Regions from separate parts of the Micromonospora sp. NBC_00821 genome, predicted to be linked through region 2. Evidence: riboswitches for the same ligand, from Rfam matches in the RefSeq annotation. Region 2 holds a riboswitch; each other region holds the start of a gene.
The links. Region 2 has a riboswitch for cyclic di-AMP ahead of OHB44_RS11625 (C39 family peptidase). Riboswitches for the same ligand answer to the same signal wherever they lie in the genome.

Region 1 (7,764 bases), 3.2 Mb from region 2:
ACCGCCGGCCTGGTCTTCGTCTCGACCACCGCCGAGGGCCACACGCACACCGTCTACGGGCTCTCGCCGCGGATCGCCCGGTTGATCCGGTTGGCCGAGACGACCGGCGCCGGGGTGCTGGCCCGGTGTGGCTCGTGGCGTGCGCCCCGGGCGCTGCTGAACGCGCTGCAACCGAGCATCCGGTGGATGCTCTTCGGTGACCGCTGCGAGCCGGCCGACATCCGCCTGGTGACGTCGGCGGTGGCTCGGGCCTCGCTGCGCTCGATCGGCGGGTTCCGCGCCTCCATCGGCACCCAGCACCGACTGGACACCCTCGCCGCGTTGGCCCACCTGCCGGCCGCCGCCCTGGTCGGCGACCGGGACCGGCTGACCCCACCGCCGTGCGCCGAGTCGATCGCGGCGGCCCTGCCGGCCACCGAGCTGACCGTCTGCCCGGGTGCCGGGCACATGCTGATGATGGAGCGTCCGGACGAGGTCAACGCCGCGCTCGGCGGCGTGCTGCGACGGGTGCTCGCCGAATCGCCGCCGACTCACCGTGGCGCACCGCCGCCGACTCACCGTGGCACGGCCCCCGCCGAGGCGGGTGCCTGAGCACGTTCGCGCACCTCGGGCGCGGCGGGTCGGGCCCAGGGCCGTACTCTTCTCGGTTGGCCCGCGCGGTTCCCGCCGCCTGCCGGCGACCTCTGAAGGAGCGTGCGTTGACCGACCAGACCGGCCTGGAGCAGGAGATCGCCGTCGAGCAACGACACCTCGACCGGGTGTACGCCCGACTGGCCGAACTGCGGCAGTCGGCCGTCCGCGCCGAGCGTGACGGCTACCGGATGGCTCGGGTGGGCACGCACGGCGCCCTGGTCGAGCGCGACGCGATGGTCTTCCACGCGGCGCAGCGGCGACACACCCTGGACGCCGAGCACGAGGGGCTGGTCTTCGGTCGGCTGGACCTGCGCGACCGTCAGGTGCTGCACGTCGGGCGACTGGGGATCCGCGACGAGAACGCTGTCACGCTCGTCGTCGACTGGCGCGCGCCGGCCGCAGCCGCCTTCTACCAGGCCACCCCGGCACAGCCGCTGGACGTGGTGCGGCGCCGCACCATCCAGTCCCGCGCCGAGCGGGTCACCCGGATCGAGGACGACCTGCTGGACCCGACGGCCGCCCCGGAGGGGATGACTGTCGTCGGTGACGGCGCGTTGCTGGCCACCCTGTCCAAGGCCACCGGCCGGGGCATGCGCGACATCGTGGCGACCATCCAGCGGGAGCAGGACGAGGCGATCCGCTCGCCCGGTTCCGGCGTGACGATCGTCGCGGGCGGCCCCGGCACGGGCAAGACCGCTGTCGCCCTGCACCGGGCCGCGTTCCTGCTGTACTCCGACCGCAGCCGCTACGCCGGCGGCGGCATCCTGGTGGTCGGCCCGTCGTCGGTCTTCGTCGAGTACATCGGTTCCGTGCTGCCGTCGCTCGGTGAGGACACCGCGACCCTGCACTCGCTGGGCACCCTCTTCCCGGGGATGACTGCCACCCGCCCCGACCCGCCCGAGGTGGCGGCGGTGAAGGGCTCGCTGCGGATGCGCCGGGTGTTGGAGCGGGCGGCCCGCGACGCGGTGCCGGGCGGCCCGGGTGAGCTGCGGCTGCTCTACCGCGGCACGCTGCTGCGGTTGGACCGGGCCGCGCTGGACCGAATCCGGGATCGCGCGCTGCAACGCGGCGCACGACGCAACGAGGTGCGCCGGGCCGGTTTCGACGGGGTGTTCGCCGCGCTCTGGGCGCAGGCCCGTGAGCTGAGCAGCGGTCGGCTGCCGGAGCAACCGGCCTTCGAGGCGGAGATCGCCGAACGGTCGGAGTTCCGGGAGTTCCTCAAGGCGTGGTGGCCTCGGCTGCACCCCCGGCACGTGCTCGGCTGGCTGGCGCAGCCGGACCGGCTGCGCCGGTACGCCGGGGGGATCCTCTCCTCGGCGGAGATCCGGCTGCTCAACGCCGCGTACCGGAACCTGGACTCGGCCGGGCTGACCATCGCCGACGTGGCGCTGCTTGACGAGTTGGACGCGTTGCTCGGTAAGCCCGCGCAGCCGGCCCGCGCGCGACGCGATCCGTTCCAGCTCGCCGGCGGCGTCCGTGAGCTGAGCACGCTCGGCGAACGGCAGCGGGCCGCCCGCGCGGCGGCCCGGGAACGCCCGGAGGACTACCGGGAGTACGCGCACGTGGTGGTGGACGAGGCGCAGGACGTCTCGCCGATGCAGTGGCGGATGATCGGTCGACGCGGCCGACTGGCCTCCTGGACCGTGGTGGGCGACCCCGCGCAGACCGCGTGGACCGGCGATCCGGAGGAGCTGGACCGGGCCCGCGACCAGGCGCTGGGCCGGCGCAAGCGACACGACTTCACGCTCACCACCAACTACCGCAACTCGGCGGAGATCTTCGCGGTGGCGGCGGCGGAGATCCGTCGGCTCTACCCGGACCTGCCGCTGCCGACCGCCGTCCGCTCCACCGGGGTCGAGCCGGTGGAGCTGGTGGTGCCCGCGACGGGGTTGGAGACCGCGACGGTGGAGGCCGCCGCCGGCCTGCTGGCCGAGGTGGAGGGCACGGTCGGGGTGATCACGCCGGTCCCCCGCCGGGACGAGGTCGCCGGGTGGCTGGGCGCGCTCGGCGCGCCGAGGTTGCAGGTGGTGACCAGCCTGGAGGCCAAGGGCATGGAGTACGACGGGGTGGTGCTGGTCGCCCCGAGCGAGATCCGGGCAGATCCGGGTGCCGGGGTGCGCACCCTGTACGTGGCGCTTTCCCGGGCCACCCAGCGTCTCACCACCATCGACCCGACCGGCTGACGTGTGCGGAGCGCCACCAGCGGACGGCGCTGCCCGTACACTTGCACACATAGCGATGTGAGCATACATTTGACCGGGTCCCGACCAGCGGCGGAAGGTGGTTCTCGTGGGCGCAGGTCATGACCACCACCATGGGTCCGTCGCCAATGCCGCACACCAGCACCGAGGTCGACTCTGGGCGGCGTTCGGGTTGCTCGCCACCCTGATGGTGGTCGAGGCGGTGGCCGCCCTGCACACCGGCTCGCTCGCCCTGCTCTCCGACGCCGGGCACATGTTCACCGACGTGCTCGGCATCGGGATGGCGCTCGCCGCCATCACGGCGACCCGGCGGGCGACCGGCGACCCGCAGCGCACCTTCGGGCTCTACCGGCTCGAGGTGCTCGCCGCGCTGGCCAACGCCGTCCTACTCTCCGGCGTCGCGATCTACGTGGTGATCGAGGCGATCCGCCGTTTCGGCGACCCGCACCAGGTCATCGCCGGCCCGATGCTCGCGGTGGCCGTGCTCGGCCTACTCGCGAACATCGCCGCCTTCGCGCTGCTGCGCGCCGGGGCCCGCGAGAGCATCAACCTCCAGGGCGCCTACCTGGAGGTGCTCGGTGACCTGCTCGGCTCGCTCGGCGTCATCGGCGCGGCGCTGCTCATCACCGTCACCGACTGGTGGTGGGCCGACCCCCTGGTCGCGGTCGCCATCGGCGTTTTCATCCTGCCGCGCACCTGGCGGCTGGCCCGCGCCGCCATCCGCATCCTGGTGCAGGCCGCCCCGGAGCACCTCCAGGTGACCGCCGTGCACGACCGGCTCGCCGCCGTTCCCGGTGTCGTCGAGGTGCACGACCTGCACGTCTGGACGCTCACCTCGGGCATGGAGGTGGCCTCCGCCCACCTGACCATGGCACCCGGCGCGGAGGTCGGCGCGGTGCTCACCGCGGCGCGTACGGCCCTGCACGACGACTTCCGCATCGAGCACGCGACGTTGCAGATTGAGCCCGGCGCCGCTTCTGGAGCCTGTGGCTCCATCGAATGGTGACGGATCCGTAATTTTCCGTGGTGACGCACGCACCGTCCGTCACATCGGCTGCAGCGGCCCCACCCGCACCGGTAGGCTCGGTCCCGGCCTCCACCAGGCGGCGCCCTCCCGGCGCCGGTGGCGGTCGCCGCCTAATCGCCCAACTGGGCGAACCGGGGAACCATGTTCCTGGGGTGTATCCGCGTCAGCGGTAGGGATCTTCCGTCCCGAACCCGTCAGCTAACCCGGTCGGCGGCTGACGGAAGGACATGCGCAGTGGCACCAGCACGACCACCCGCCGCCCGACTGGCGGCCCTGATCGTCGCGATGTTCGCCCTCGGCGTCGCGCTTCCGGCCGGCACCGCCTCGGCCGCTCCCCCGACCGGCCTGCGGGCCGCCGCACCCGACTCCGACGAGGAGGGCGGCACCCCGGCGTTGCGGGCCCAACTCGAGGCGGCCAGCAAGGGCTACCTGGACGCGAAGCGCGCCCTGGACACCTCGGTGCAACGGCAGAAGCAACTCGCCACCCAGCTGACGACCATCGAGGGTGAGATCGACCAGCGCAACGGCAAGGTCGGCGAGATCGCCGAGGTGGCGTACCGCACCGGCCGGCTCGGTGCGATGTCGGCGCTGCTCAACAGCAACACTCCGGAAGGCTTCATGGACCGGGCGGCCGCGCTGGACGCGGTGGCGGCCAACGAGGACCGGGTGCTGCGCGACCTGCTGGACAGCAAGGACAAGGCCAACCGCACCCGGGTCGCCCTGGACGGCGAGATCAACGAACAACGCAAGCAGGTCGCGGTGATGGCCAAGCGCAAGGAGCAGGCCGAACGGGCCCTGACAGTGGCCACCACACCCAAACCGCAGACCACCGCCGACGGCGGCTCCAACCGGGGCACCTCCAGCGCCAACGCGAAGGCCGCACCGCGCAACTCCGACGGCTCCTGGCCCTCCGAGTCGTGCAGCGTCAACGACCCCACGCCGGCCAACGGCTGCATCACCCCGCGCACCCTGCACGCGCTCAACCAGGCCAAGGCCGCCGGATTCACCCGCTACGTCTCGTGCCACCGCCCCAGCGGCTCCGGCGAACACCCGAAGGGCCGGGCCTGCGACTTCGCGGCGCAGAAGGGCGGCTTCGGCGGGAACGCCACCGGCGGCGACAAGACGTACGGCAACAACCTGGCGGCGTACTTCATCCGCAACGCCGACCGGCTCGCCGTGCTCTACGTGATCTGGTACAGGCAGATCTGGCTGCCCAGCAGCGGGTGGAAGTCGTACAGCGGGGCGCAGGGCACCCCGTCGACCGACCACACCAACCACGTACACCTGTCGGTCTACTGACCCACGCGTCGTGATGCCTGTGAGTCATCCGGTGGCTCACAGGCATCACGTGTGTCCGGGGCGGGGCTACGTCGCCGGGCGTACCCGTGATGTCGTCGATCGTCGGACGACCCGGCAGCGGTCGGCGGGAAGCATCGCGGTATGCCTCGGATCCGACCCACCACCCGCAAGGCGCTGCTCACCCTGCATCTCGTCACCTCGCTCGGCTGGCTCGGCGCCGACCTGGTGCTGCTCACCCTCGGCATCGCCGTCCAGCGGGGCGCCGACCCGGCTGTGGTCTATCCGGTCACGGCCCTGGTCGGCACTGTGCTGTTCGCGCCGCTGAGCGTCCTGGTCTGGCTGATCGGGGTCGCCAGCTCGCTGCTCACCCCGTGGGGCCTGCTGCGCCACCGCTGGGTGCTGGTCAAGCTCGTGCTCACCACTGTGATGGTCGGGCTGGTGCTGTTCCTGCTCACCCCGAACCTGCGCCACGCCGGAGCGGTCGGCGCAGCTCTGCCTGCCCGGGATCGCGCCGACCTGGTCATCGCGCCGGCGGTGTCGACCAGCCTGATGATCATCGCGACGGTGCTGTCCACCTACAAGCCCTGGGGCCGGCGTCCCGCCACCCGGCCGGCCCGCACGAGCCGTGATCGCGCAGCAACCACGATCTAGACGCCACCCCCCGCTGAGCACGTCGCACCAAGCGCAAGCGATCTGCCCTGCTCCGCGATCTTGCACTTACTGTCCCGACATATGGGGCATTACGCCGATATAGACAACCGAAACTGCAAGATCGACGCAGCGGGGCGGCGGGGCGGCGGGCGGGGCGACGCGGCGCGGGTCAGGTCGGGTTTGGCGGGGTGCCGGTGCGGTCGAGGGCCGCGCCCAGCCGGGTGGCTAGGGCTAGGTGAGCGGCCTGGGCCTGGCGGAACGCGTAGCGGAACAGCGGCGTCGGCGCGGTCAGGGTGATCTCCACGTCGATGCGGACCAGGCCGTCCGGCTCGGCGCGTAGCCGGGTGTGGTTGCGCACTGTGGTGGCCGGCCACTGGCGGGCCACCATGACGATCTCGTCGGCCTCGCTGATCAGCACGTCCGCGTGGTAGGTGGTCCGGAAGCGCAGCGGACCGGCCGCCAACCGGTCGTTGATCGTGTAGCTGGCCTGGGCGCCAGGCCGGGGCGGCACCCGGCGGACCCGGACGATCAGCGGGTGCAGCTCGCCCTGCCGGGTCAGGTCGCTGAGCAACGCTGCCGCCTCGGCGGGTGAGCACCGGGCCTGGACGGTGTAGCTGAAGGTATCGCTGCTGCGCACACCGTCTCCCGCCGTCGTTTGTCGCTCGATCGTCCCGTACCGATGTCTGGCTGGCAACGCCCCCGGGCCCTCGGCGCCGCGCCGGACCCGGCCGATGCGACGACCTGCCACCACCTGCGCCATTAAGGTCGGTTAGTGCGAAATCTTCCCCGAAGATGCCGGAGGGCGGCCAGCATGAACGGCGACGACCGATGAGTGGGCACGTGATGGTCTTCGCGCCCACTCCACAGCTGACGGTGACCGTGGACCAGCCCAACGACCACCCCGAGCTGCACCTGCACCCTGGCGGGCAGGGCGTCTGGCAGGCCCGGATGGTGATCTCCCTCGGAGTCGACGTGGTGCTCTGCGCCGCCCTCGGCGGGGAGATCGGCCAGGTGCTGGAGCCACTGCTGGTCAGTGAGGGCGTGGACCTCAAGGTGGTGGTCCGTGACTCGGGCAGCGGCGGGTACGTGCACGATCGCCGCGACGGCTCCCGGCAGGAGATCGCCGACGTGCCTGGGCAGCCGCTGAGCCGGCACGAGATCGACGAGCTGTACAACCTCGCCCTCGGCGAGGGCCTGCAGGCCTCGGTGAGCATCCTCAGTGGGCCGAACGAACCGTGGCTCGTACCGGCCGACCTGTATCGACGCTTCGCCGCCGACCTCGGCGCGAACGGCGGCCGGGTGGTGGTCGACCTCTCCGGCGATCACCTCGCTTCGGTGCTGGAGAGCGGTGTGTTCTTCCTCAAGGTGAGTCACGAGGAGTTGATCCGCGACGGCCGCGCCCGCAGCGACGACACCGAGGAGCTGACCCGGGCCATGTACGAGCTGCACGCGGGCGGCGCCGAGACGGTGGTGGTGAGCCGCGCCGACCAGCCGGCGTTGGCGCTCATCGAGGGGGAGCTGTTCCAGGTCGAGATGCCCCGGCTGGAGGCCGCCGACCCGCGCGGCGCGGGCGACTCGATGACGGCCGGAGTGGCGGCCGTCGTGGCCAGGGGCGGGGACATTCGGACCGCCATCCGCACCGGCGCCGCCGCCGGCGCACTGAACGTGACCCGGCATGGCCTGGGCACCGGACGGCTGGACTCGATCACCGGCCTGGTGGACCGGGTCCGGCTGGTGCCGGCGGACAGCCGGCAACAGGAGCGGACCACCCCGGACGAGCTGGCCGGCCGGGTGGTCGAGCGATGACACTGCGGGTGTTGATCACCAACGACGATGGGATCGCGGCGCCGGGCATCCAGGCGCTGGCCTGGGCCGCCCGGCAGCGGGGCCTGGACGTCGTGGTGGCCGCGCCGATGGAGGAGGCGAGCGGCACCAGCGCCGCGATGAGCGCCA
Region 2 (7,764 bases):
GAGATGCCGCAGGCCGCCGCCATCTGGTCGACGCTGTTCCTGCTGACCCTGGGCCTGCTCACCGTGCTGGCCGCCCGCCCCGAACGGGACCTCCCCACTGACGACCCGCTCCCGGCCGGGCCCACTCGTCGGGAGCTGGCCGCCGCCGAGGCTGTCGACCTGCGCCGCTACGCCGAGGAGGTGGCCGTCGCCGCGGCCCGTGCGGCCATCACCGCCAAGCGGCGGCGCGCCGCCTGGCTGACCGCTCAGGAGCAGATGGAGCAGGCCTGGACCGGGTACGACGAGGCGGACACCGCCGCGCGTCGCTTCGCCGGCGCCGGGGCGCTGCCTACCCCGCAGACCTCGCACACCCCCGCCGAGTACGCCGCCCGGGAACGCTATCTGCACCGGGCGGCGATGGCGGCGTACTGGCGGGGCGACCTGACCATGGCGCAGCTGGGCGACGTGTTCGGGCACCGGCGCGGCTGGGATCCCCGGCGACACCCGGTCGAGCAGGAGGTGCTGATCAGCCGGGTGGTCCGCGATGCGCGGCTGGCCGACTACCAGGTGGCCGCCGACAGTGAGCGGGTCGCCTGGCGCGACGCGGAGTTGGCCGCCTCCTCGGCCCGTGCCCTCGCCGAGGAGGCGTACGCGGCGGCGGCCCGGCTCCGCCCGATCCTGGTCCCCGCGCGCCGCACCGTGGCCGGGGCGTTGCGTCCCGCCGTCGTGGCACTGTGGCGCCCGGCCCGGGTGGGTTGAGCCCAATCCGTGATGTGAGGCCGGTCACCCAATCGGAAAATCCGACGTCCGACGCGTTCGGTGGGATTGTTCCCGCGATTGTGGCCGCGTTCTTTACGGCCTGTCCGGTTGTCGCCCGTAGGCGTCACCGTAACCGGTTGTCCCATCGAGTCACGTCAGCGGCAATACGCGCAGAGATTGTCGCGCCAATTGGGGTTTACGCAGGTGAACCTTGCTTGGCAGGGCGTTGAGACGCCAGTAGTGTCGTCCCGTCCGGTGCGGTAACCGATCGCAAGACGCGACGCCGCATCGACCCGCTTAATCGTGATCAACGAACCGGGGACCCACCAGTAAGTCCGGGGTGAATCCGCGAGCCACGGCCCGCGGTAGGGCGTCTTCCCGCCCGAATCCGTCAGCTAACCCGGTAGGCGGTGTCGGAAGGAGTCCCATCCTCGTGCAGCACCTTTCCACCCCTCGGCTGTTCCCTCGCCTCCACGGCGCGGCGGTGCACCCGCTCATTCGTCCCGTGACGGTGAGCTGACCCCCGGGTCATCGCCTTCCCCGCCCGGCCGCGCCGGGCGTTCCCCTGAGCGGTTCACCATCCGCGGACCACGGTCCGCGCGCTGGCGCCTGCCCGGATACCGGTCCGGCCCCGGTGTGCCGCTCTCCCCCCGATCCGTGGAGGACCCCGTGAAGCACACCCTGCAGCGTCAGCTCCGCCGCCTCGCCACCGAGCGCCCGTACCAGATCGTCGCCGCCTCCGCCGCTGCCCTCGCGATCGCCACCACCACCGGCGCCCTGCTCACCACTGCCGACGAAGCCCCGGCCGGCCAGCGCACCGCGACCACTGTCGCCGAGATGCGCAGCGACCTCACCGCCTCCCGCGGCGAGGCTCGGGACGCGTCCCCCTCGGCCAGCGCCGCGCCGACCACTGCCGCGCCGGCCACCAGCGCCGCGTCGCCCGCCGCCAAGGCCAGCAGCAACCCGGACCTCACCCGGAAGCCGGAGCGGCCGAAGCCGCCCGCGACCAAGGTGCTCGACTACGACTACGAGGCGCAGAACACCTACTACAACTGCGGCCCGGCTGCCACCCGGAACGCGCTCAGCGCCGCCGGCATCGACCGCACCCAGGAGGACCTCGGCGCCGAGCTGGGCACCACCGAGATGGGCACCAACTCGGCCGAGGACACCACCCGGGTGCTCAACGCCGAGGTGAAGGGCTCCCCGTACCGGACCCGGATGTTCCCCGGAGCGCCCAGCCCGGCCCAGATGGACCGGCTCCAGGCCGACGTGGTGAAGGCCATCACCGACGGTCGGGGCGTGGTGGCGAACGTCGTCGGGGACGCCACCGACACCGACGGCGGCTGGCACTCCTACGGCGGCGGGCACTACATCGCCGTCGTGGGCTACAAGGACAACGGCCGCACCGTTCGGATCGCCGACTCGGCGAACCCGGCCGACCCGTCGTACTGGATCACCACGATCGACCTGGCCAACTGGATCACCAGCCGGGGCTACTCCGCCTGACCCGGGCACGCTGACCGCCGCGGGCGCCGTCCTCCACAAGGGGCCGGCGCCCGCGGCGTTTGTGCGCGCGGTCCGGCGTCGACGGCTCTCGTACCCGACAGTGAACCGTGGGAGACTGCGGCCGTGGTGGAGAAAACGGGTGGTCACGTCGGCCGCAGGCGGGTCCTGCTGCTGCTGCACGGCATGGGAGCGACCGGGGACGTGTGGTTGCCCTGGGCCCCGTACCTTGAGCAGCACTGGCCCGGTCGGTGGCTGGCACCGGACCTCGCCGGCCACGGCTGGGCGTCGCCGCTGCCGTCGTACTCCTTCCCGGGCTTCGCTCAGCAGATCGCGCAGGCCCTCGCCCCCGATGACCGGCTGGTAGTGCTCGGGCACTCACTGGGTGGGGTGGTCGGCCTGGTGCTTGCCGCCCGCGACGCCGGAACGCCGGTGGACGCGGTGGTCGGGCTGGGCATCAAGGCACTCTGGTCACCCGCTGAGCTGGCCCGCGCCGCCGAGGTGGCCGCCCGACCGGTGAGCTGGTTCGCCAGCCGCACCGAGGCGGCGCGCCGCTACCTGCGGGTCTCCGGGCTGGCCGGCCTGGTCCCGCCGGATGATCCGGTGGTGGACGCCGGGCTGCGCCAGGTCGACGGCCGGTGGCGCCTCGCCATGGACCCGGCCGCCTTCGCCGTCGGCGAGCCCGACCTGGCCGCGCTCCTGGCGGCGACCGACGTGCCGGTGGTGCTGGCGCGCGGGGAGAACGACCCGATGGTCACCGACGAACAGCTCAAGGAGTACGGCGTACCGGTGGCCACGCTTCCGGGTCTCGGGCACAACGCGCACGTGGAGGACCCGGCGGCGGTGCTGGCGCTGCTCGACCCGTACCGCTGATTCGGTTACGCCGGTGTGGACGCGGCCAGTGTCTGGGCCGGTGTCAGCTCCCGGCGGGCGGCGGTCAGGAACGCCTCGGCGTACGCCTCGGCCGGGAAGTCACCCAGGTAGTGGCGGCGGGTGGCCCAGCGAGCCTCGGCCAGCGGGTCGGTGTCCAGCAGGGCGGTCAGCACCTCGTCCACGTTGGACATGTCCCGACGCAGCACGTAACCCGACCCGGCCAGCGGGAACCGCTCCACGAACCGGTCGCCCTCGTCGCCCATGTCGGTGACCGCGTACGGCTTTCCGGAGTAGAGGAAGTCCGAGATCACGCCGGACACGTCGGAGACCAGCGCGTCGGCGGAGTTGACGCACTCGGTCAGACTCAGCTCCCGAGCCGCCGCGCCGACCACGTGCTGGCGGCCGGTGCGGGCCCGGTCGGCGACGAGCAGTTCGGTCAGGCGGCCCAGTTGGCGGGCCGATGCCGGGTTCTGCGTGGTGTACGGGTGGGCTCGCAGAATCACCGTCGCGCCGCGCTCCAACAGTCGGCGCAGCAGGCTTTCGGCCACCGGCAGCGAGCAGTAGTCGGCGTCGGCGTGGTGCCCGGTCCAGGTCGGCGTGTAGAGCACGGTCGGGTGCGCCAACCCTCGTGCGGGCTCCGGGCGTACCTCGATCGACTCGACCTGCGGGCGACCCACCACCACGAACTTGTCAGTCGGGATCTGCACTCCGGCGCGGGCGTACCTGTCGATCGCCGCCTGCCCGGCCACGAAGATCCGGTCGAAGATCCCCGACACCGGGTTGGCGCTCGGCGCCTTGTCGCTGTCGCCGTGGTGCAGCTGGATGTGGGTGAGCTGGGTGAAGCGGACGCAGTGGCTGTTCTTCGCACCGTGGTTGACGTAGAACGCCGCCCGCAGGCTCGGCACCAACGCCTCGTCCATCGCCCCCAGGGTGGGGCAGTAGACCACCGGCGCGTCGGTGGCCGCCGCGATCGGGGCCAGGAACTCCGGCTCACGCAGCACGACCAGGAACGGCCGGCCGATCCGTTGCAGGTACGGCAGCCACATGGTGACCTGGTATTCCGAGCCCGGAGGCGCGGAGAAGTAGAGCAGGAACTCCGGCTGGTGCCGGCGCAGCGCTGCGGCCACCGACCCGCCACCGGCGCGCGGCCGGAACCGTCGCCGGGCCAGGTCCAGCGCGACCGCACCGGCGCCCGCGCCGACCAGCAGGCTGGCGGCCAGCGCCACACCGGCCGGGAGGGCGAGCGTGGCGGCGAGCGCCAGGGCGGCGAGCAGCCCGAGCAGGGCCGTGCCGAGTTGGTCGGCGATCAGCGGCGTCCAGGCGCGTACCGGCAGATTGGCAGTTCGGATCTCCAGACCGCCGGCGGTGCGCAGCGGCCCCACCAGCAGCACCAGCCCCAGCAGGACCAGCCCGGTGGCGACCAGCGCGAGGTTGAGCCCGTCGTCCAGCCGCCGGGAGTAACCGACCAGGATCGCCGCGGCGATCAACGCGGTCTCCGCCACCAGGTCGGCGCTGGGCCGGATCCGCTGCTCAGCGGCCGAGGCGGCCAGCGCGGCGACGGCCAACGCCAGCCCCCAGCCGGTGGCGCCGGTCAGCGCCAGCACGACGAAGGCCAGCACGGCCAACCCGGTGGTCAGGCACCGGGCGGCCAGCTTTCGGACCAGGTCGCCGCGCAATGTCGCTCCGTTCGTGGTTCGGCAGCCGTCGGCGTCAGTTGGCGGACGTCGCGCCGGCCGGTGCCTCGACCCGACCCGACCCGGACTGCGCCGGCACGCTCGGCGTGGGCCCGTCGCCGGGTGCCCGGCGTACGTCGATCACCTGACCGGTCAGGTCGGAGATCAGCACGTCCAGCGACGACTGGGCGACGGCCTCCGCGGCGAGCAGGGTGTGCTCCGGCTCCTCGCCGAAGGCCCGCGTCCGCATCGGGGTGGCGGTGCGCTCCGGGTTGATGCAGTTGACGCGCACGCCCACGTCGGCCCACTCGTCGGCGAGCGCCTGGGTCAGGTTGACCAGGGCGGCCTTGGTGGCCGAGTAGAGCGCGTAGCGGGCCCGGCCCCGGGTGTAGGAGCTGGACGTGTAGAGCAGCAACTGGCCCTTGGTCTGCTGGAGGTACGGGAGGGCCTGGCGGGCGATGGTCACCGGGCCGACGAAGTTGACCTGGAGCAGCCGGTCCATGGTCTCCTCGTCCATTTCGGCGAGGGCGCCCTTCTCCAGGATGCCGGCGGTCACCACCACGTGGTCGATCCGGCCGGTGGCCTCGAAGGCGGTCGTCAGCGCGGCCTCGACGTCATTGGCCCGCTCCACGTGGGTGCCGGTGCTGGAACGGCTGAACGGGAAGACCTGGGCACCGTAGCGGCGGGCCAGCTCGGTCAACTCGTGGCCGATGCCGTAGCTGCCGCCGAACACCACGATGGTGCGGCCGGTCAGCTCCTCGCTGTAGCTGCGGTGGTCGGTCAGTCGGGGGGCCTGCGCGGCGGCGAGCTGGAAGAGCTTGTCCGCCAGGTGCACGTCGACCGGGTGGGTGACCTTGATGTTCTCGTCCGAACCGTCGATCACCTTGATCGGGGTGCCGGGAAGGTAGCGCAGCACCACGCCACAGTCGTCGGTGGCGGCGAAGTCCGGGTCGTCCTCGGCGATCTGGTACGCCGCCCGGATCGTGGGGGAGCGGAACGCCTGCGGGGTCTGACCACGGCGAAGCCGAGAGCGCACCGGGATGTCGGTGATGCAGTCGTTGTCGTCGACCTGGATGATCGTGTCCGCGGAGGGGATGGCCACGTCCACGGCGTCGTAGCTCCAGAGCGCGTTGACGCACTCGCGCACGATCCGGCCGCTGAGCAGCGGGCGCACCGCGTCGTGGAAGAGGATGTTGCAGTCTTCCGGGCCGACAGCGTCCAGGGCGATCCGGGTGGTGGCGTTGCGGGTGTCACCGCCCTCGATCACCTTGGTGACCTTGCGCAGGCCGGCCTTCTCGACGATCTGCTGGGCGTCCTCGACGTGGCCGGTGGCCATCAACACGATGATCTCGTCGATCTCCGGTGCCGCCTCGAAGACCGCCAGGGTGTGCTCGATGATCGGCTTACCGGCGATCTTCAGCAGCTGCTTCGGGATGCCGAGGCCCAGCCGGGTCCCTGTGCCGCCGGCCAGAACCACCGCCACTGTCCGCGAGGGCCGCCACGGCGTCGGGGTCTCCGCTTCGGCGTCCGGGCCAGGGGTCTGGTCCTGCGTCATTGCCGGATCCTCACTCTCAGGGATGCGTTAACGGAAGGTTCCGCCCGAGCGGCGACGGAATGAACCTTAACGCGCGGACCGCGTCGCCCCAACGCGGGCGACGCGGTCCTCAGGTGCATGTCGGTGCCGGACGTTCGCCGGAACTCTACTTGCTGTTCGCGTACGCCTCGTACGCCCGGATGACCTCGTCGGTGGGGCCATCCATCCGGATGACGCCCGATTCCAGCCAGATCGTCCGTTCGCAGGTGTCCCGTACGGAGGAGAGCTGGTGGCTGACCAGGAACACCGTCCCCGCGCCCTCCCGCAGCTCCCGCACCCGCTGCTCGCTGCGCCTGCGGAAGCCCTTGTCGCCGGTGGCGAGCGCCTCGTCGATGAGCAGCACGTCGTGCTTCTTGGCGGCGGCGATGGAGAACCGCAGCCGGGCCGCCATGCCCGACGAGTACGTCCGCATCGGCAGGCTGGCGAAGTCACCCCGCTCGTTGATCCCGGAGAAGTCGATGATCCCCGCGGCCTGCTTGGCCACGTCGTCGGGGTGCATCCCCATGGCCAGGCACCCGAGGACGACGTTGCGCTCCCCGGAGAGGTCGTTGAGCAGGGCGGCGTTGACGCCCAGCAGCGACGGCTGCCCCTGGGTGTGGATGGCGCCCCGGTTCACCGGCAGCAGACCGGCGATGGCCCGCAGGATGGTGGACTTGCCGGAGCCGTTGCTGCCGATCAGCCCGATCGCCTCGCCCCGGTACGCGGTGAACGAGATGCCCTTGACCGCGTGCACCTCCCGGACGTTCGGCGCGTGGGTGCGCTTGACCAGCCGGCGCAGCGCGGCCACCGGCGTGGTGCCACCGGCGGCACCCTGGTGCACCCGGTAGATGATGTGCGCGTCGTCCACGACCACTGTCGGGATGCGCTCCTGGGTTCGGGTCATCGTCGCGCTCGCCTCGGTGGGGGCGTCGAAGTGATCAACCACGGCCGTACTCCTGTTCGCCGCGCCAGAAGTAGATGAAACCGCCGATGCCGGCGACCAGCGCCCAACCGGCGCCGACCAGCCAGAGCTGGGCCAGCGACTCGTTGAGCAACGGCGCCTCCTCGAGCAGCGAGTACCGTGCCAGCTCGATGTAGACCAGCAGCGGGTTGTACTGCACCAGTGTCGTCGCCCAGCCGGGCAGCCGGTCGAAGAGGCTCACGCTGTAGAGGACGCCGGAGCCGTACATCCAGGTCCGCATGATGAACGGCATGACCTGCTTCAGGTCGCTCGACTTGGCGCCCAGTCGGGCCACCAGCAGCACCACTCCGGCGTTGAACACCGCCTGCAGCAGCAACGCCGGCACCAGCAGCAACCACTCCCAGGTGAGTGGCTCGCCGGTGACCAGCACGATGCCGACCAGCACCACCATCGAGGCCAGCAGTTGCTGGAACTGGGTGACC
Region 3 (7,764 bases), 2.3 Mb from region 2:
ATCAAGAGGCCGGCGTGAGCAGCAACGCAGAGGCCGCCGGCACCGGCAACGGCGGTCACCCGACGAACGGGCTCAGCGACACCGTCCACCAACGCAACCGGCTCGGCATCCTCACCATCGCGGCGGAGGCCGAACGGGTGGAGGTCGCCTACCTGCGCGACGCCCTCGAACTCACCGCCGGCAACCTCTCCCGACACCTCGCCGTGCTGGAGGAGGCCGACCTGATCCAGATCGAACGGGGCTACCACGGCCGCCGGCCCAAGACCTGGATCAGGATCACCGAGCAGGGGCAGGCCGCACTGGCTGCCGAGATCAACGCACTACGGGAACTCCTGCGACGCCATCAGGAGTTCCGGGCTTCCACCTGAGCGCAGCTGTTGGATCGACACAGGGCCACGTTAACTCCGACTTCCGTGGCTGGCTGTCGATCCACTTCGTTCAGAACGCAGGCCCGCACACGCAGAGCCTGAAGCTGGGCTCGTTGTCCAAGCTGACGCCCGGCAACGTACGCGAAGCGATCCTTGCCACCCGCGAACTCCTGCGGCCCGTCGAGGCTCGCGGCGTCGATCTGCGGCGGCACCGCGGCGAGCTACTTCCGTTCACCGCGCCCGTCTGGCTGGCAGCACCGGCAATGGCCCGGCTGTTCAGGCACTTCCCGCCGATGCGCCTGGTCATGGAGGCCCACGCCAACCCCGAGGAGCTGCGCGCGGTCTGTCGCGACACCCTGGCGGAGGCGCAGGCTGGGCGTGGAGGTGCCCCGACTGGAGGCGGCCGAGCCCTACTTCGCCGCCGAAAGAACGATCTACGCATGTCACACGCTGGTGCTGAAACGCCTCGGGCGTGCGCGTCCACAGCCCTCGAATTGAGATGCGTACGGGCTCACGCACCTGTTGGATCTCGACATGGAGCATGAGCTTGTTAGTCCTCGGAAGGCACGCCCGGGGGACCACCTCGCGGTCCTCTCACCGTCCTTCGCCGCGGCCGGTGCCTATCCCGGGATCCACGAGCAGGCCATGCGACGGCTCGCCGACCTGACCGGCCTCGTTCCGGTCGAATACCCCACCACCCGCCAGGTGGGCGCGAGCGCGGCAGCGCGGGCGGCGGACATCAACGCCGCCTTCGCGGACCCCCAGGTACGCGGCATTCTCGCCGTCGTCGGCGGCGACGACCAGATCACCGTCATCCCCCACTTGGACGCCGACCTGGCCCGAGCCGACCCGAAGCCGTTCCTCGGCACCAGCGACAACACCAACCTGCACCACTGGCTCTGGGGCCTCGGCATCGCCAGCTTCTACGGCGGGTCCTCCCAGGTGCACCTCGGCCCCGGGCCTGCCGTCGACGACATCCACGTCCGGTCACTGCGAGCGGCGTTGCTCACCGGGGAACGACTGGAGATCACCGACCCGGGTGAGTCCGAGGACGTCGGCATCGACTGGGCAGATCCCCAGGCGTTGAAGTCGTTCGGCGAGCGCGAACCGACGGAGCCGTGGAGCTGGCACGGGCCGTCCCGCGCGGTCACCGGCCCCACCTGGGGTGGCTGCCTGGAAGTCATCCAGTGGATCCTGACGGCGGGACGCTTCCCGTTTCCGCCGGAGGTCCTGCACGGCGGAGTGTTGATCATCGAGACGTCGGAGGAGCTTCTCCCCGCCCGCGAGGTTGGCTGGATCGTCCGGTCACTGGGTGAACGCGGTCTTCTCAGCGCCGTCGACGCGGTCCTGGTCGCCCGTCCGCCGGTCTCCGACCACACCCGTCGACCCCCGGCCGAGGATCGTGCGCGACTTCGCGAGCAGCAGCGCGACACTGTCGTCGACGTGGTGACCCGCTACAACCCCGAGGCGGTCATCTGCGTCGGGGTTCCGTTCGGCCACACCAGACCACAGTGGGTTCTCCCCCACGGCGGCCCGGTCACCGTCGACGGCGTGCAACGTCGCATCTTCGCCGACTACCGATAGGGCCTGGCGGGGTGGAGGATCTTCGTCGTGCCCCCTCTGCCGCAACCCGACGACCTCGCATCGCTTGTGCTCCGGACCGACTTCACCGACGACAGCACGTGGGAGGCCGTCAAGGAAGAGTTTCGCCGGTGGGACTGCTACTACAGCGCGACCTTCGTCGACGATCCCGCCTACAGCAAGGCGACCGTCAAGCAGCTGATCGACGCGAACGCCCCCATCAGTGATGAAGACTGGCTCCCTTACCTGTTCGTGGCCGACGCGGCCACGATGATCGACGTCGAACGCCCGCTGCTCGCCGTCGACCTAAGCCGCGAGCCCGGTCGCACCTTCCACGTGCCGCCCCGCTGGTATCCGGACGTCTCGGCCAACCTCACCATCGCCAACATGGACTTCGCCGAGTTCGCCGACGCCGCCGACGAGTCCGGAACGTACCGGGGCTTCGAGGGGACTTGACGACCTGGAAAAGCAGCGGCTGATGACACGCGCCTGATCGTTTGACCGTGAACGTCGAAGGCCCTGGCCGGGACTCACGTCCTGGGCAGGGCCTTCGCAGTGGAGCGGGTGACGGGAATCGAACCCGCACTGTCAGCTTGGGAAGCTGATGTTCTGCCATTGAACTACACCCGCAAGCGGCACCACTGTACCCGAGTCGTCGAGCCCGTGCACCCAGGTACCCCCGCCGGCCGCAGGTGTCCGCGTACCCCTCCGTACGGGGTTGATCCACTCGGCTTTCCGGAAGTCGGGGCATCCGGAGCGCTGGGACACCGCGACTTCCTTGAAGTCGAGTTGATCACCGCGGGCGGCAGGGTGCCGGGCCGGTGCGTACGACCCGGTGCCGACTCCGTTACGACGGAGCCGGCACCGGTGATCTGCCGGCGGTGGTCAGGCGGCAGTGCACTGGACGTCACGGCTGAGGCGGGTCGGGCGCGCCTGCGGGACGGCGAGGGGCGCTGCCACCGCCAACGGGGCGTTTGGGTCGAGCCAGACCCGAACGGCCGGCCGACTCGGTGCGAGGCCCGGAATGCCCGCGATGTGCTGCTCGCGGCGGGTGAGCATGGCCACGTCGACTGTGAACTCGAAGAGCCGCCAGTCGACCTGCGGCTCGGCCCGGGCGCTCTGCGCCAACTGCGCCACCCGGATCGGATCGGTCACCGGACGGGCGTGCCCCGCCACGTACGCCTCGTCGTCGCTCTCCTCGGCAGGGAACGAGTGCAGCGCGTAACGGCCGTCACGTTCGAGGTCGCGGCGCTTGGGCGAGTCGATGATGAAGCAGAACAGCCCCTCGGCGGTGATGACCGGAGAGACCGGATGGACGCGGGGCCCGCCGTCGGCACGGACCGTGGCCAGATAGCCGAAGCCCGGCCCGTATTGCTGGAGGAGAACGCGGATCCCGTCGGCGAGTCGGGGCTCGTCGGCGGCGAATTCGGACCAGGAAGCCATGTGGGCATTCTATCGAACAAATGTACGAGCAGCGACCTCGACGCGCTGGTCACCGGCACCGAATCCGGCCACTTTTGGCAACGCGGCTATGGTGGTCCGATGCTGCTCTCCGACCGCGACCTGGTCTCCGAGATCAAGGCCGGCACGCTGGGCTTGGAGCCGTTCGAGCCCACCCTGGTCCAACCGTCCAGCATCGACGTCCGACTCGACCGGCTGTTCCGGGTCTTCAACAACCACCTCTACACCCACATCGATCCCGCGATGCAGCAGGACGACCTGACCTCGGCGGTCGAGGTCCCCGACGGCGAGCCGTTCGTGCTGCACCCGGGGGAGTTCGTGCTCGCCTCGACGCTGGAGGTCATCTCGCTGGGCGACCAGCTCGCCGGCCGACTTGAGGGCAAGAGCTCCCTGGGCCGGCTCGGCCTGCTCACGCACTCCACCGCCGGCTTCATCGACCCGGGCTTCTCCGGTCACGTGACGCTGGAACTCTCGAACGTGGCGAACCTGCCGATCACCCTCTGGCCGGGCATGAAGATTGGGCAGCTCTGCATCTTCCGGCTCTCCTCGCCGGCTGAGCACCCGTACGGCTCGGTGGTCTACGGGTCGCGCTACCAGGGCCAGCGGGGGCCGACACCCAGCCGCGCCTGGCAGCACTGGCGCACCTGGCCAACACGCTGAGGTTCAGCAGCCAGGACCGAGACGACGAGGGCCCGCCGCGACGGAATCGCGACGGGCCCTTCGATGACTCACTGTCAGCCTGGACGGCCGTAGCTGTGGATCGGGCCGTCGTCGACCTTCTTCATCTTGACCGGCTGACCGGCCTGCGAGGCGTGCACCACCCAGCCGCCGCCGACGTACATGCCGACGTGGTGGATGTCGCTGTAGTAGAAGACCAGGTCGCCGGGGCGCAGGTCGCCCTTGCTGACGTTCTTGGTCACCCGGCTCTGCGCGGCGGCGTTGTGCGGCAGCGACACGCCGGCCTTCGCCCAGGCGGCCAGCATCAGCCCTGAGCAGTCGTACGAGTTCGGGCCCTCGGCACCCCAGACGTAGGGCTTGCCGATCTGCGCGCAGGCGAACTTGACAGCGGTGCCCGCGCCGCCTCCGGGGTAGCTGCCCGGGCAGGGCGCCGGGCGCAGCGGACCGCCGCCGCCGCTGCCGTACACCTTGAGGCGCAGCTTCTGCAGGCGGTCGATCTCGTCGTTGATCTGCTTCTTCTTCGCCGCCAGCTGAGCTTCCGTGCGGGTCAGCTGGGCCACCATCTCGTCCAGTGGCGCCTTCTGCGCGGCCAACTGGTCGCGCAGGTCGGCCACCTGGCGTACGTCCTTCTGCTGGTTGTGCGCGAAGCGGTCGAGCATTTCGAGCTGGCCGACCACCTCGCTGGGCGACCGGCTGCCCAGCACGGCGTTGACTGTCGAGACGTTCTCACCCTTGTAGGCGCGTACGGCCAGGGCGCTGACCTTGTTCATAGCGGCGTCGACCTGGCGCTCGAGCGGAGTGATCCGGGCGGCCAGCGCGTCTGCCTGCTTGCGCTTCGCGGCGAGGTCGATGCGGGTGGCGTTGTGCCGTTCGATGATCGGTTCGAGCTTGTTCCAGTCGGCGTCGATCTGGCGCTCGATCTCGGCGACGGACGGGTCGGCGTGGGCCGCAGTGGCACTGCCGGTCAGAACGACGGCGATGCCGGCCAGCGCGGCGAGTGCGGTGGTGAAGCGGGACCAGCGTGGGCGCGGCACTATCGACGCCGGGCCGGCTGATGCCGACCGCTCGGACGACGGCCGCGGGGCATGGAGTGCCACCGGGGTTCCGTACTCCTTCTTCCTGACCGCCTACCGGGTTAGCTGACGGGTTCGGGCGGGAAGTCGGCGCCCTACCGCAATGGCTGCGGATTCACCCCGAGGGACCTGGGTCCCCGGTTCGCTCGGAAACGACTCGGCGGTGTCGGTCCGTTACCGCCCAGGTTGGGCGGAGCTGCTGTCGGGCCGACAAATGACCAGAGTAGAGACGCCTGTTACCGATCCGCAACCCGTGCGGCGGTGACACTCCGTACGGATTGGACGACGTCACCGACAGTGTGTGAAGAATTCTTTCCATCCACTTCGATAGATAGAAAGGTATTGACGTGACCTCCCGGACGGCGCGATGGTGACCTGACCTCACTCCGCGAGAATCTAGGGGGTTCGATGCACCATCCAACCCTGTCGACCGGCTGGCGCGCGCTGCTCGCCGCCACAGTGGTTGCCGCCGCGACCACCGTGCCACTCTCCGTCGGCCCGGCCGCCGCCGCGCCCAGCACCGACCGCCAGCAGCAGTACGCCGCAGCGGCCCTCGAGTACGGCGTGCCGGCCGTCGTGCTGCTCGGCGTCTCCTACCTGCAGTCCCGTTGGGACACCAACGCCGGCACGCCGAGCACCAGTGGCGGCTACGGTCCGATGCACCTGACCGACGCGCGGCACGTGGCCGCCCTACCCGGGCGCGGCCACCACGACGCCGGCGTCGAGGACCCACGCGGCGACGACTCCCGTCCCGCCCGAGTGCCCGCGCCCCGACCGGTCGAGGCACCCGCGCCGTCCACCGCCGCGTTGCAGACCGTCGACGCCGCCGCCACGCTGACCGGCGCCACTCCCGAGGCACTGCGCACCGACGCGGGCCTCAACATCCGGGGTGGGGCCGCGCTGCTGAGCGCGTACCAGAGGGATCTGGGCGCGCCGGTCGGCGCGGACACCGACCCGGCGGCCTGGTACGGCGCGGTGGCCCGCTACTCGGGCGCGGACAGCGCCGACGCCGCCGCGGCCTTCGCCGACGAGGTCTTCACCACCATCGGCGCGGGCGAGGCCCGGGTGACCGACGACGGCCAGCGGATCACCCTGCTGGCCCGCGCGGTACGGCCGGAGCGTTCCTGGCTGGACCGGCTGGGTCTGCGCCGCCTGGCCCGCCCGGACGGGGTGGAGTGCCCGCGCACCATCTCCTGCGAGTGGATCCCGGCGCCCTACGAGGCGTTCGGCGACGGGGACTACGGCAACCACGACCTCTCCGACCGGCCCACGCGGCAGAAGATCGAGTACATAGTCATCCACGACACCGAGGCGAGTTGGGCCACCACCCTGCAACTGGTCCAGGACCCGACCTACGTGAGCTGGCACTACTCGCTGCGCTCGGTCGACGGGCACATCGCCCAGCACGTGAAGACCAAGGACGTCGGCTGGCACGCCGGCAACTGGTACGTCAACGCGAAGTCGATCGGGTTGGAACACGAGGGCTTCGCGGCGCAGGGCACCTGGTACACCGAGGCGATGTACCGGACCTCGGCGAAGCTGGTCCGGCACCTGGCGCTGCGGCTGGGCATCCCACTGGACCGGCAACACATCATCGGTCACGACAACGTGCCCGGCACCATCCCCTCGACCGTGCGGGGAATGCACTGGGATCCGGGCCCGTACTGGGACTGGACGCACTACTTCGACCTGCTGCACGCGCCTCGACTGGACACCGGCACCCCGGCCACCGGAATGGTCCGGATCGATCCGGACTACGTCACCAACCAGCCGGCGTTCACCGACTGCGTCACCCCGGGCGTGCCCTGCGCGCCACGCGGCTCCTCCGCTGTGGTGCTGCGCAGCGCACCGTCCGCGGACGCGCCGCTGGTCAACGACATCGCGCTCCGCCCTGACGGCAGCCCGAACACGATGGCCGTGTCGGACCACGGGGCCCGGGCGTCAGCCGGGCAGACGTACGCGCTGGCCGGACGGCAGGGCGACTGGACGGCGATCTGGTACCTCGGGCAGCGGGCCTGGTTCCACAACCCGGCGTCCGCGCCGACCGCCAGCTGGACCGTCGGCATCGTGGCCACGCCGAAGCCCGGACGGACCACAGTTCCGGTCTACGGACGGGCGTACCCGGAGCAGTCCGCGTACCCGGAAGGGGTGCCCTACCAGGCGATCTCGCCGCTGCAATACACCCTGGCCGCCGGGCAGCGGTACGCCGTCGGCGCGGTGCTGGCCGGCGAGTACTACCGGGCCAGCACGTTCGACGGCTCCTCGTCCGGCGACTGGACGGTGATTCGCGGCAAGAACCGGTACGCGCAGATCCAGTTCGGTCACCGGATCATGTACGTCGACCTCGCCGACGTGCAGCTCCTGCCGTCCCCGGTCGGCGCGCCCCGCTGAGAACCACGAAGGCCCCCGGTCGGTGACCGGGGGCCTTCGTGTCGCGTGAGGTGGATCAGCCAGGTCTGCGGAACCCGGCGACCGGCATTGTGTTGATGCTGGACACCTGCACCGGCTTACCGGCACGTGGCGCGTGCACCATTGTGTTGTTGCCCAGATAGAGCCCGACGTGACTCAGGCCGGAGAAGAAGAAGACCAGGTCACCGGGGCGG
Region 4 (7,764 bases), 1.8 Mb from region 2:
CGGACGGTCGCCTTCTCGGTGGCGTAGTTGACGGTGGCGCTCACCCCGTCCATCCGGTTGAGCTTCTTCTCGATCCGGGCGGCGCACGCGGCACAGGTCATTCCGCCGATCGCGAGTTCGATCCGGTTCGGCGCCTCGGGCAGCGGTCTGCTGGTGGTGGTCATCGTCTGGTCCCGTCAGTTGTGTCCGTGCCCGGGGGTGCCGTGGTCGGCCCCGCCGGTCGGTGCGGGCCCGCTCGGGGTGGGGTTGTCTCGGGTCGGGGCAGTGCCGGCGACCACAGTGAACTCCGCGGTGCGCACCCGCCCGCCGTGTTGGAAGTCGAGGTAGAGCCGGTAGCTGCCGGCCGAGGGCACCTCGGCGAGGAAGGTGACGGCCGGACCGGGCCGGGTGCGCCCATCGCCGGGCGTTCCGTCCGGGTGCACGTGCAGGTACGCCAGATCACCCCGACGTAGTGCCACGAGGTGCCCGTACGCGCCCAGGTAGGGCTCCAGGTCGGTGACCGGCTGCCCGGCCCGGCTGACGGTCAGTGTCAGCGGCGACGTGCGGCCGGGCTGCGGCGTGCCGGTCAGGGTGACCGTGTAGCCGTCGACCGTGGTGCTGGTCGCCGGGGCGGGCAACGGCCGTTCGGTCAACTCGCCGGGGACCGTCACGTCCACGCCGAGGGTCAGCGGCTCACCCCCGGTCGGGGCGAAGTCGGCGAACGCCCGCCACTGCCCGGGGCCGGCCAGCGGGGTGTCGACCCGCCAGGTGCCGTCCGGGGCCAGCTCGGGGTGGACGTGGCGGAAGCCGGAGAGGTCCCGACGGGCGACGATCAGGTGCATCTGCTTGTCGTGCGCCACGTCGTACCGTGTCACCGGGCGGCCGTTCGGGCCGGCGATCCGGAAGGCGAACTCGCCGGCCGGGGCGTCGACCGGTTCGAGGGTGTAGCCCCGGTCGGAGACGAGCAGCCCGCCGGGGAGCCGGTCCGCCGTCTCGTCGTGCTCGCCCGTCGCATGGGCGGCATCGCCGTCGTGTCGGCCCTCGACCACCGGGGCACTGTCGACGACCCGGCCGACCCCGTACGTCGTGCCGAAGATCGCCGCCAGGCCGACGGCGAACCCGGCCAGTCTCGTCACGGTGCGCACGCTGGCCCGCCGATCACGCGTCGACGAGGTCGTAGCCGGCCTCGTCGACTGCGGCTCGGACAACAGCGGTGTCCAGTGGCTGATCACTGCTGACGGTGACCCGGCCGGCCGCGAGGTCGACCTGGACGTCGCGCACCCCCGCGATGGCACCGACCTCGGCGCTCACCGCGCTGACGCAGTGCCCGCAGGTCATGCCCTGAACCTGGTACGTCGTGTCGACCATCGGATCGTCTCCTTCGCGGTACCGGTACCCGGTGGGGGTATCTCAACAGAACCGACCGTACCATACCCCCTGGGGGTACGCTATCCTTGTCGGCATGACCGCACCCACCCCGATCCGCGGATACACCGCCAGCAAGGACCAGCTGCTCGCGCGGCTCCGCCGCGTCGAGGGGCAGGTCCGGGGCATCGAGAAGATGGTCGACGACGACCGCTACTGCATCGACGTGCTCACCCAGATCTCGGCCATCCAGGCCGCCCTCGACAAAGTGGCCCTCGGGCTGCTCGACGGGCACGCCCGGCACTGCATGCACGAGGGCGCCGCCGAGGGTCGGGCCGACGAGATGGCCACCGAGATGATGGCGGCGGTCGGCCGGCTCATGAAGCGCGGCTGAGCGGGCTCAGTCCGGCGCGGGGTCGAGACGGACCCGGCGCAGCAACTGCGCGTTGAGCGCCACCACGATGGTGGACGCCGACATCAGCACCGCGGCCAGCGCCGGGCTCAACGCCACGCCGGCCCAGGCCAACACCCCGGCGGCCAGCGGCAGCGCCACCACGTTGTAGCCGGCCGCCCAGGCCAGGTTCTGTCGCATCTTCCGGTACGACGCCCGGGACAGCCGGACCACGGCCCCCACCCCGCGCGGGTCCGAGGATGCCAACACCACCCCGGCGGACTCGATGGCCACATCGGTGCCCGCGCCGATCGCGATCCCCACGTCCGCCCGGGCCAGCGCCGGTGCGTCGTTCACCCCGTCACCGACCATCGCCACTACCAACCCCCGCCGCTGGAGCTCGGCCACCCGATCGTCCTTCTCCGCCGGCAGCACCTCGGCGAAGACCTCGTCGACGCCAGGTCGGAAGCCCAGGTCGGCGGCGACCGCCTCGGCCACCGGCCGGGCGTCACCAGTGATCATGGCGATGGTGCGGACACCCTCGGCACGCAGCTCGTCGACGGCGCGCCGGGCCTCCGGACGCACCTCGTCGGTCAACGCGAACGCACCGAGCACGGCGTCCGGCAGCCGCACCAGGTGCAACACCGCGGCACCCCGCGCCGACCACCGCCCGGTCGCGGCCTCCAGCTCCGCCGGGAGCCGAAGGCCCAGCTCGCGCAGCAGCGCCGGCCCGCCCACCGCGTACTCCGTACCGTCGATTGTCGCCTGCACACCGCGGCCCGGCAGCGACCGGAACCCGGCCGCCCGGGCCGGCCCGGCGCTCCCGGCGGCCGCCACTATCGCCCTGGCCAACGGGTGTTCGCTCTCCGACTCGACACCGGCCGCGATCCGCAGCACCTCGTCCCGCTCGACGCCGGACGCCGCCACCAGGTCGGTCACCCCGTGCTCGCCCCGGGTCAGCGTGCCGGTCTTGTCGAAGAGCACCGCGCCGACGGTCCGCATCCGTTCCAGGGCCAACCGGTCCTTGACCAGGATCCCGGACCGCGCGGCGAGCGCTGTGGAGAGCGCGACGACCAGCGGGATGGCGAGACCCAGCGCGTGCGGGCAGGCGATCACCAGGACGGTGACCGCACGGACCACCGCCTCGTCCGGCTGACCGAGCGCGGTCCAGACCAGCACGGTCAGCACGGCGGTGCCGGTGGCCAGGTAGAACAGCGCGGCGGCGAACCGGTCGGCCAACAGTTGGGCCCGTCCACCGGAAGCCTGGGCCTGCGCGACCATCCGCTGGATGCCGGCGAGGGCGGTCTGCTCACCCAACGCCTCGACGCGCACCCGGATCGCCGAGTCGGTGGCGACGGTGCCGGCCACCACCCGGTCGCCCGTCGACCGGGCGACCGGCCGCGACTCCCCGGTGATCATCGACTCGTCCAGCTCGGCGCCGCCCTCGACGACCCGGCCGTCCGCCGGCACCCGACCCCCCGGCCGGACCAGCACCACGTCGCCGATCCGCAGACCGGTCACCGGCACCGCCTCGACCCGCCCGTCCGCCGCCACCCGTTCGGCCTCGTCCGGCAACAGCGCGGCGAGCGCCGCGAGCGCTCCCCGGGCCTGCCCGATGGCCTTCATCTCCTGCCAGTGCCCGAGCAGCATGATGGTGACGAGCGCGGCCAACTCCCACCAGAAGTCCAGGTCGAAGGCGCCGACGCTGGTCGCCAGGGACGCGGCGTACGCGACGGTGATCGCCATCGCGACCAGCAGCATCATCCCGGGCGCCCGGTCCCGCACCTCCCTGACCGCACCGACCAGGAACGGCCAACCGCCCCACCAGAACACCACCGAGCCGAGCACCGGCCCCACCCAGGCCTGGCCGGGGAGGCCGTCGTCCCCGGTCAGGCCCAGCCGATCCGATACGAGACGACTCGTCAACACCACCGGGACGGTCAACACCAGGCAGACCCAGAACCGGCGGCGGAACAACGCCGGATCGTGCCCGGCGTGTTTGTCGTGCCCGGCGTGTTTGTCGTGCCCGGCGTGCCCGGGGTGCTTGCCGTGCGGCATGGGCTCGGCGCGTCGCTGGCGATCCGGGTCGGGCGGTGACGGAGCGGGCATGGCTCCAACATGCCGCCCCGGAGGCCGCCGCGCGAGCGGTTCGGCCGCCCGACACTCCGCCACGACCTGCAACCCCCAGGAGGGCTGGCTAGCATCTCCCACGATGGCCCTCCGAATGCCGCTGCACAGTCGGGCACCGGCGCCGCCCCGTCGTGGCGTCGTCCCCGGCCGACCGGGCCGAGCACTGACCGTCCGTGATCAAGCGGTCGTCAGGCAGCGATCCGCCCCGCCGTCCGCCGCGTTTCCACCGCCACGGTGAACCGCTCGGCCCGCTGACCCGTATCCCGCACCGGATCGTTGGGAGTCTCACCTTGGCCGCCGACCACACTCACCCCGCTCCGTCCGCCCCGCCACGGGTGCGACGGATCCTCATCGTGACTGTGGTACCCCTCTTCGTCGCCACCGTGCTGGCCGCGTTACTGCTCTGGCCCCGCGGCGGGTCACCGCAGACCGATGGTGGCGCGGACGTGCCGCGCCACCCCGGCACCGTCACCCGGGTGGTGAGCGAGCCGTGCCCGCCGGCACCGTCGGTTCCGGAGGGCACACCGAGGGTCGGCGACGGGCGGTGCGGCACTGTCGACGTCCGGGTGGACGACGGGCCGACCGCCGGCCAGCAGGTACGGACACCGGTGCCCGACGGGCCCGGCGCACCCCGGGTCGAGGTCGGCGACGAGGTCGTCCTGGTCGAACTGGCCGATCCGATCGATCCCACGGTCAGCAACTGGAACATCGCCGAGCACCAACGCGGCACCCCGATGGTGTGGCTGGCGGTGGTCTTCGCGGCCGCGATCGTCGCGTTCGGGCGGTGGCGAGGTCTGGCAGCGCTCGCCGGGCTGGCCGCCAGCTTCGCCATCCTGCTCACCTTCGTGCTGCCGGGCATCAGCGCCGGCAGGTCACCGCTGCTGGTGGCGGTGGTCGGTGCGGCCCTGATCATGTTCGTGGTGCTCTATCTGACCCACGGGGTCACCGCACAGACCTCGGTCGCGGTACTCGGCACCCTGGGCAGCCTGGTGCTGACCGGCGTGCTCGCCACCATCGCCACGGCCGCGACCCACCTCACCGGCTTCGGCAGCGAAGACGCCACCACCCTGTCGATGTTCCAGGGCGACGTGGACCTGCACGGTCTGCTACTCGCCGGCATCATCATCGGATCGCTCGGGGTGCTCGACGACGTGACGGTCACCCAGGCGGCCACCGTCACCGAACTGGCGAACGCGAACCCCGGGCTGACCCGGTTGCAGCTGTACCGTGCGGCCACCCGGGTCGGCCGCGCGCACATCGCCTCCACCGTCAACACCATCGTGCTGGCGTACGCGGGCGCGTCACTGCCCCTGCTGCTCCTGCTCACCGCCGACTCGCGGCCGATCGGGCAGATCCTCACCAGCGAGTTCCTCGCGCAGGAGATCGTCCGCAGCGCGGTCGCCACCCTCGGTCTGATCGCCGCCGTGCCGTTGACCACCGGGCTGGCAGCGGTGGTGACCGCCGCCGGGCGCGGCGATGCCACGCCGTCCAGCGGCGCTCCCGCGCCCCGGCCCCAGCCGGACCGCAGCGAGGCTCTGGCCGCACTCAGCTCACCGCGTACGGCCGGCTCCGACGAGCCGGACCGGACGCGGACCGCACCCCCATCCGAGGCCACCGACCGGTGGCCGGAGTCGAACAGGAGCACGGATACGGCATGGTGACACTCCTCAGCGTGACCAGATCGGGCATCCACCCTGAGAACCGCGCCACTGGTCACTCAACGCTATGGCGAAATGACGCTTTTGGTCGGCATCCAGGCATAGCTCAGCCGGTCGACTCTCGGGTAACCTCGCTGCCGGTTACCGATGAAGGCGCGAAGCGGCGCCTGCGGTGCCACCGCCCAATCGCCAACCGGCGAGCCGGGGACCCAGGTGCCTGGGGTGAATCCGCGTCAGCGGTAGGGGCCACTTCCGCCCCGAACCCGTCAGCTAACCCGGTCGGCGGTCGACGGAAGGGAACATTGTGACGGCACCCCTACGCCGCTGGTTGACACCCGTGGTGGCCGTGATCGCCGCACTGACCGTGCTCGCCGGGCCGCTCCCGGCGCACGCCGCCCCGACGAACCCCACACCGTCCGGGCACGAGGAGGACGGCGAGCCCAAGCTGCTCAACGACGTCATCGAGCAGGCCAACCGCGACTACTCCGCCGCGAAGTCCAAGCTGGACAAATCCAAGAAGCGGCAGGGCGAGTTGGCGGCGGAGGTCAACCGCGCCAAGGCCGACCTGGACGCGCTGGCGCCGCAGGTCGGGCAGATCGCCGCCCAGGCGTACCGGACCGGCCGGATCGGCGCGGTCGCGATGCTGCTGGAGAGCGACGCTCCCGACTCGTTCGTCCAGCGCGCCGGGCTGCTCGACGAGATAAACATGGTCAACGAGAAGAAGCTCTCCGAGGTCAACGAGGTGAAGGCCCGCGCCGAGCAGGCCAAGCTGGCCCTCGACACGGAGGTCCGCGAGCAGCAGAAGCAGACCGCCCTGATGGCGAAGCGCAAGAGCGAGGCCGACAAGGCGCTCTCCCTCGTCGGCGGCAAGGGTTTCACCGGCGGCCTGGTGGATGCCACCTCCAAGGTCGCGAAGATTGGCCCGGGTCGCACTGCCGACGGTGACTGGAAGCCCCAGTCGTGCAGCGAGAACGACCCCACCACGTCCGGCTGCGTCACGCCGCGCACGCTGCACGCGTACAAGGAGGTCAAGGCGGCCGGCTTCAACCGGTTCGTCGGCTGCTACCGCCCCGGCGGTCCGTGGGAGCACCCGAAGGGCCGCGCCTGCGACTGGTCGCTGCAGAAGAGCGGGTTCTCCCCGTGGCACAACAACGACACCCGGACGTACGGCAACAACGTCGCCGCGTTCCTCATCCGTAACGCCGACCGGCTCGGCATCTACTACGTGATCTGGAACCGGCAGATCTGGTTCCCGGCCACCGGCTGGAGTTCGTACAGCGGGCCGTCGAACCACACCGACCACGTCCACATGTCGCTGCTCTGACCCGCACGATCCCCGTCGAGGGCCGTTCCGCGTCACGCGGAGCGGCCCTCGACGCGTCAAACGGTGGCAGGCGCGGCCGGGTCGGTCGACTCGGTCGAGGCCGGGGTCTCCACCGTCGCGAAGCCGGCCGGCACCGCGGCCACCGGGCGCACGGCTCCGGCGGCGAGCCGGTAGGACACCCCCACCACCGCACAGCGTCCCAGCGCCACCTCGTCGGCCAGCACGGGCGACTGCCCGAGCAACGTCTCGACGGTCTGGGCGATGTGGATGTCCACGATGCCGTCGATGTCGTCAACGCCCTCGGACGCGGCGCGGCGCAGACTGGGCAGCACGGCGTCGACCACCGCGCGCAGATGCCCACTCGGTGCGGTACCGGTCGCGGCGGACTCCCGGGCGGCCTGCACCGCACCACACGAGTCGTGGCCGAGCACCACCACCAGCGGGGTGCCGAGCACTGTCACCGCGTACTCGACGCTGCCGAGCACCTCGGGGCCGGCGGTGTGCCCGGCGGTGCGAACCACGAACAGGTCGCCCAGACCCCGGTCGAAGATGATCTCGGCAGCCAGCCGCGAGTCGGAGCAGCCGACGATCACCGCGAACGGGTGTTGCCCGTCGGCCACGGCGGCCCGGTGCCCGGCATCCTGGTTGGGGTGGCGTGGGGCGCCATCGACGAAGCGCCGGTTGCCGGCGACCAGTTCGGCGTAGGCCCGGGTCGGCTCGCTGAGCGCGGTGGCCCGGTCGGTGGTCCGCTGCGGACCCGGCTGACCGCCGGAGCTTCCGGTATGACTCATCCCCGCACCTCGTCTCGACGCGTCTGCCCTGGTCAAGCCGGCTTTCCGCCGGCCGGGCGGGCGGGCGCTGGCTCGTGCTCCACCGTCACACGCACCGTAAGATGCGTCAAGGTATGCGTGATTTAG

Region 1: linked by a shared signal. The riboswitch ahead of OHB44_RS26270 (coiled-coil domain-containing protein) and the one ahead of OHB44_RS11625 (C39 family peptidase) in region 2 are both predicted to bind cyclic di-AMP.
Region 3: linked by a shared signal. The riboswitch ahead of OHB44_RS01390 (C40 family peptidase) and the one ahead of OHB44_RS11625 (C39 family peptidase) in region 2 are both predicted to bind cyclic di-AMP.
Region 4: linked by a shared signal. The riboswitch ahead of OHB44_RS03645 (coiled-coil domain-containing protein) and the one ahead of OHB44_RS11625 (C39 family peptidase) in region 2 are both predicted to bind cyclic di-AMP.

The regions. Positions count from the first base shown of each region.
Region 1 is NZ_CP108880.1:5,781,592-5,789,355, forward strand. It holds gene OHB44_RS26255 (alpha/beta fold hydrolase) at 1-591, shown strand, start outside; gene OHB44_RS26260 (HelD family protein) at 699-2,816, shown strand; gene OHB44_RS26265 (cation diffusion facilitator family transporter) at 2,923-3,840, shown strand; cyclic di-AMP (ydaO/yuaA leader) riboswitch at 3,959-4,090, shown strand; gene OHB44_RS26270 (coiled-coil domain-containing protein) at 4,096-5,160, shown strand; gene OHB44_RS26275 (hypothetical protein) at 5,302-5,811, shown strand; gene OHB44_RS26280 (SRPBCC family protein) at 5,981-6,448, opposite strand; gene OHB44_RS26285 (1-phosphofructokinase family hexose kinase) at 6,640-7,617, shown strand; gene surE (5'/3'-nucleotidase SurE) at 7,614-7,764, shown strand, end outside.
Region 2 is NZ_CP108880.1:2,547,750-2,555,513, forward strand. It holds gene OHB44_RS11620 (hypothetical protein) at 1-738, shown strand, start outside; cyclic di-AMP (ydaO/yuaA leader) riboswitch at 1,023-1,163, shown strand; gene OHB44_RS11625 (C39 family peptidase) at 1,396-2,244, shown strand; gene OHB44_RS11630 (alpha/beta fold hydrolase) at 2,368-3,114, shown strand; gene OHB44_RS11635 (CDP-glycerol glycerophosphotransferase family protein) at 3,120-4,790, opposite strand; gene OHB44_RS11640 (bifunctional cytidylyltransferase/SDR family oxidoreductase) at 4,825-6,342, opposite strand; gene OHB44_RS11645 (ABC transporter ATP-binding protein) at 6,488-7,264, opposite strand; gene OHB44_RS11650 (ABC transporter permease) at 7,299-7,764, opposite strand, start outside.
Region 3 is NZ_CP108880.1:297,078-304,841, reverse strand. It holds gene OHB44_RS01425 (hypothetical protein) at 1-18, shown strand, start outside; gene OHB44_RS01420 (transcriptional regulator) at 15-368, shown strand; gene OHB44_RS01415 (LD-carboxypeptidase) at 1,014-1,952, shown strand; gene OHB44_RS01410 (DUF6924 domain-containing protein) at 1,980-2,405, shown strand; tRNA gene OHB44_RS01405 (tRNA-Gly) at 2,506-2,579, opposite strand; gene OHB44_RS01400 (pyridoxamine 5'-phosphate oxidase family protein) at 2,835-3,392, opposite strand; gene dcd (dCTP deaminase) at 3,492-4,070, shown strand; gene OHB44_RS01390 (C40 family peptidase) at 4,145-5,185, opposite strand; cyclic di-AMP (ydaO/yuaA leader) riboswitch at 5,199-5,334, opposite strand; gene OHB44_RS01385 (N-acetylmuramoyl-L-alanine amidase) at 5,570-7,552, shown strand; gene OHB44_RS01380 (C40 family peptidase) at 7,608-7,764, opposite strand, start outside.
Region 4 is NZ_CP108880.1:768,519-776,282, reverse strand. It holds gene OHB44_RS03675 (heavy metal translocating P-type ATPase) at 1-164, opposite strand, end outside; gene OHB44_RS03670 (hypothetical protein) at 177-1,124, opposite strand; gene OHB44_RS03665 (heavy-metal-associated domain-containing protein) at 1,138-1,347, opposite strand; gene OHB44_RS03660 (metal-sensitive transcriptional regulator) at 1,442-1,738, shown strand; gene OHB44_RS03655 (heavy metal translocating P-type ATPase) at 1,745-3,793, opposite strand; gene OHB44_RS03650 (YibE/F family protein) at 4,156-5,526, shown strand; cyclic di-AMP (ydaO/yuaA leader) riboswitch at 5,693-5,823, shown strand; gene OHB44_RS03645 (coiled-coil domain-containing protein) at 5,828-6,847, shown strand; gene OHB44_RS03640 (carbonic anhydrase) at 6,904-7,638, opposite strand.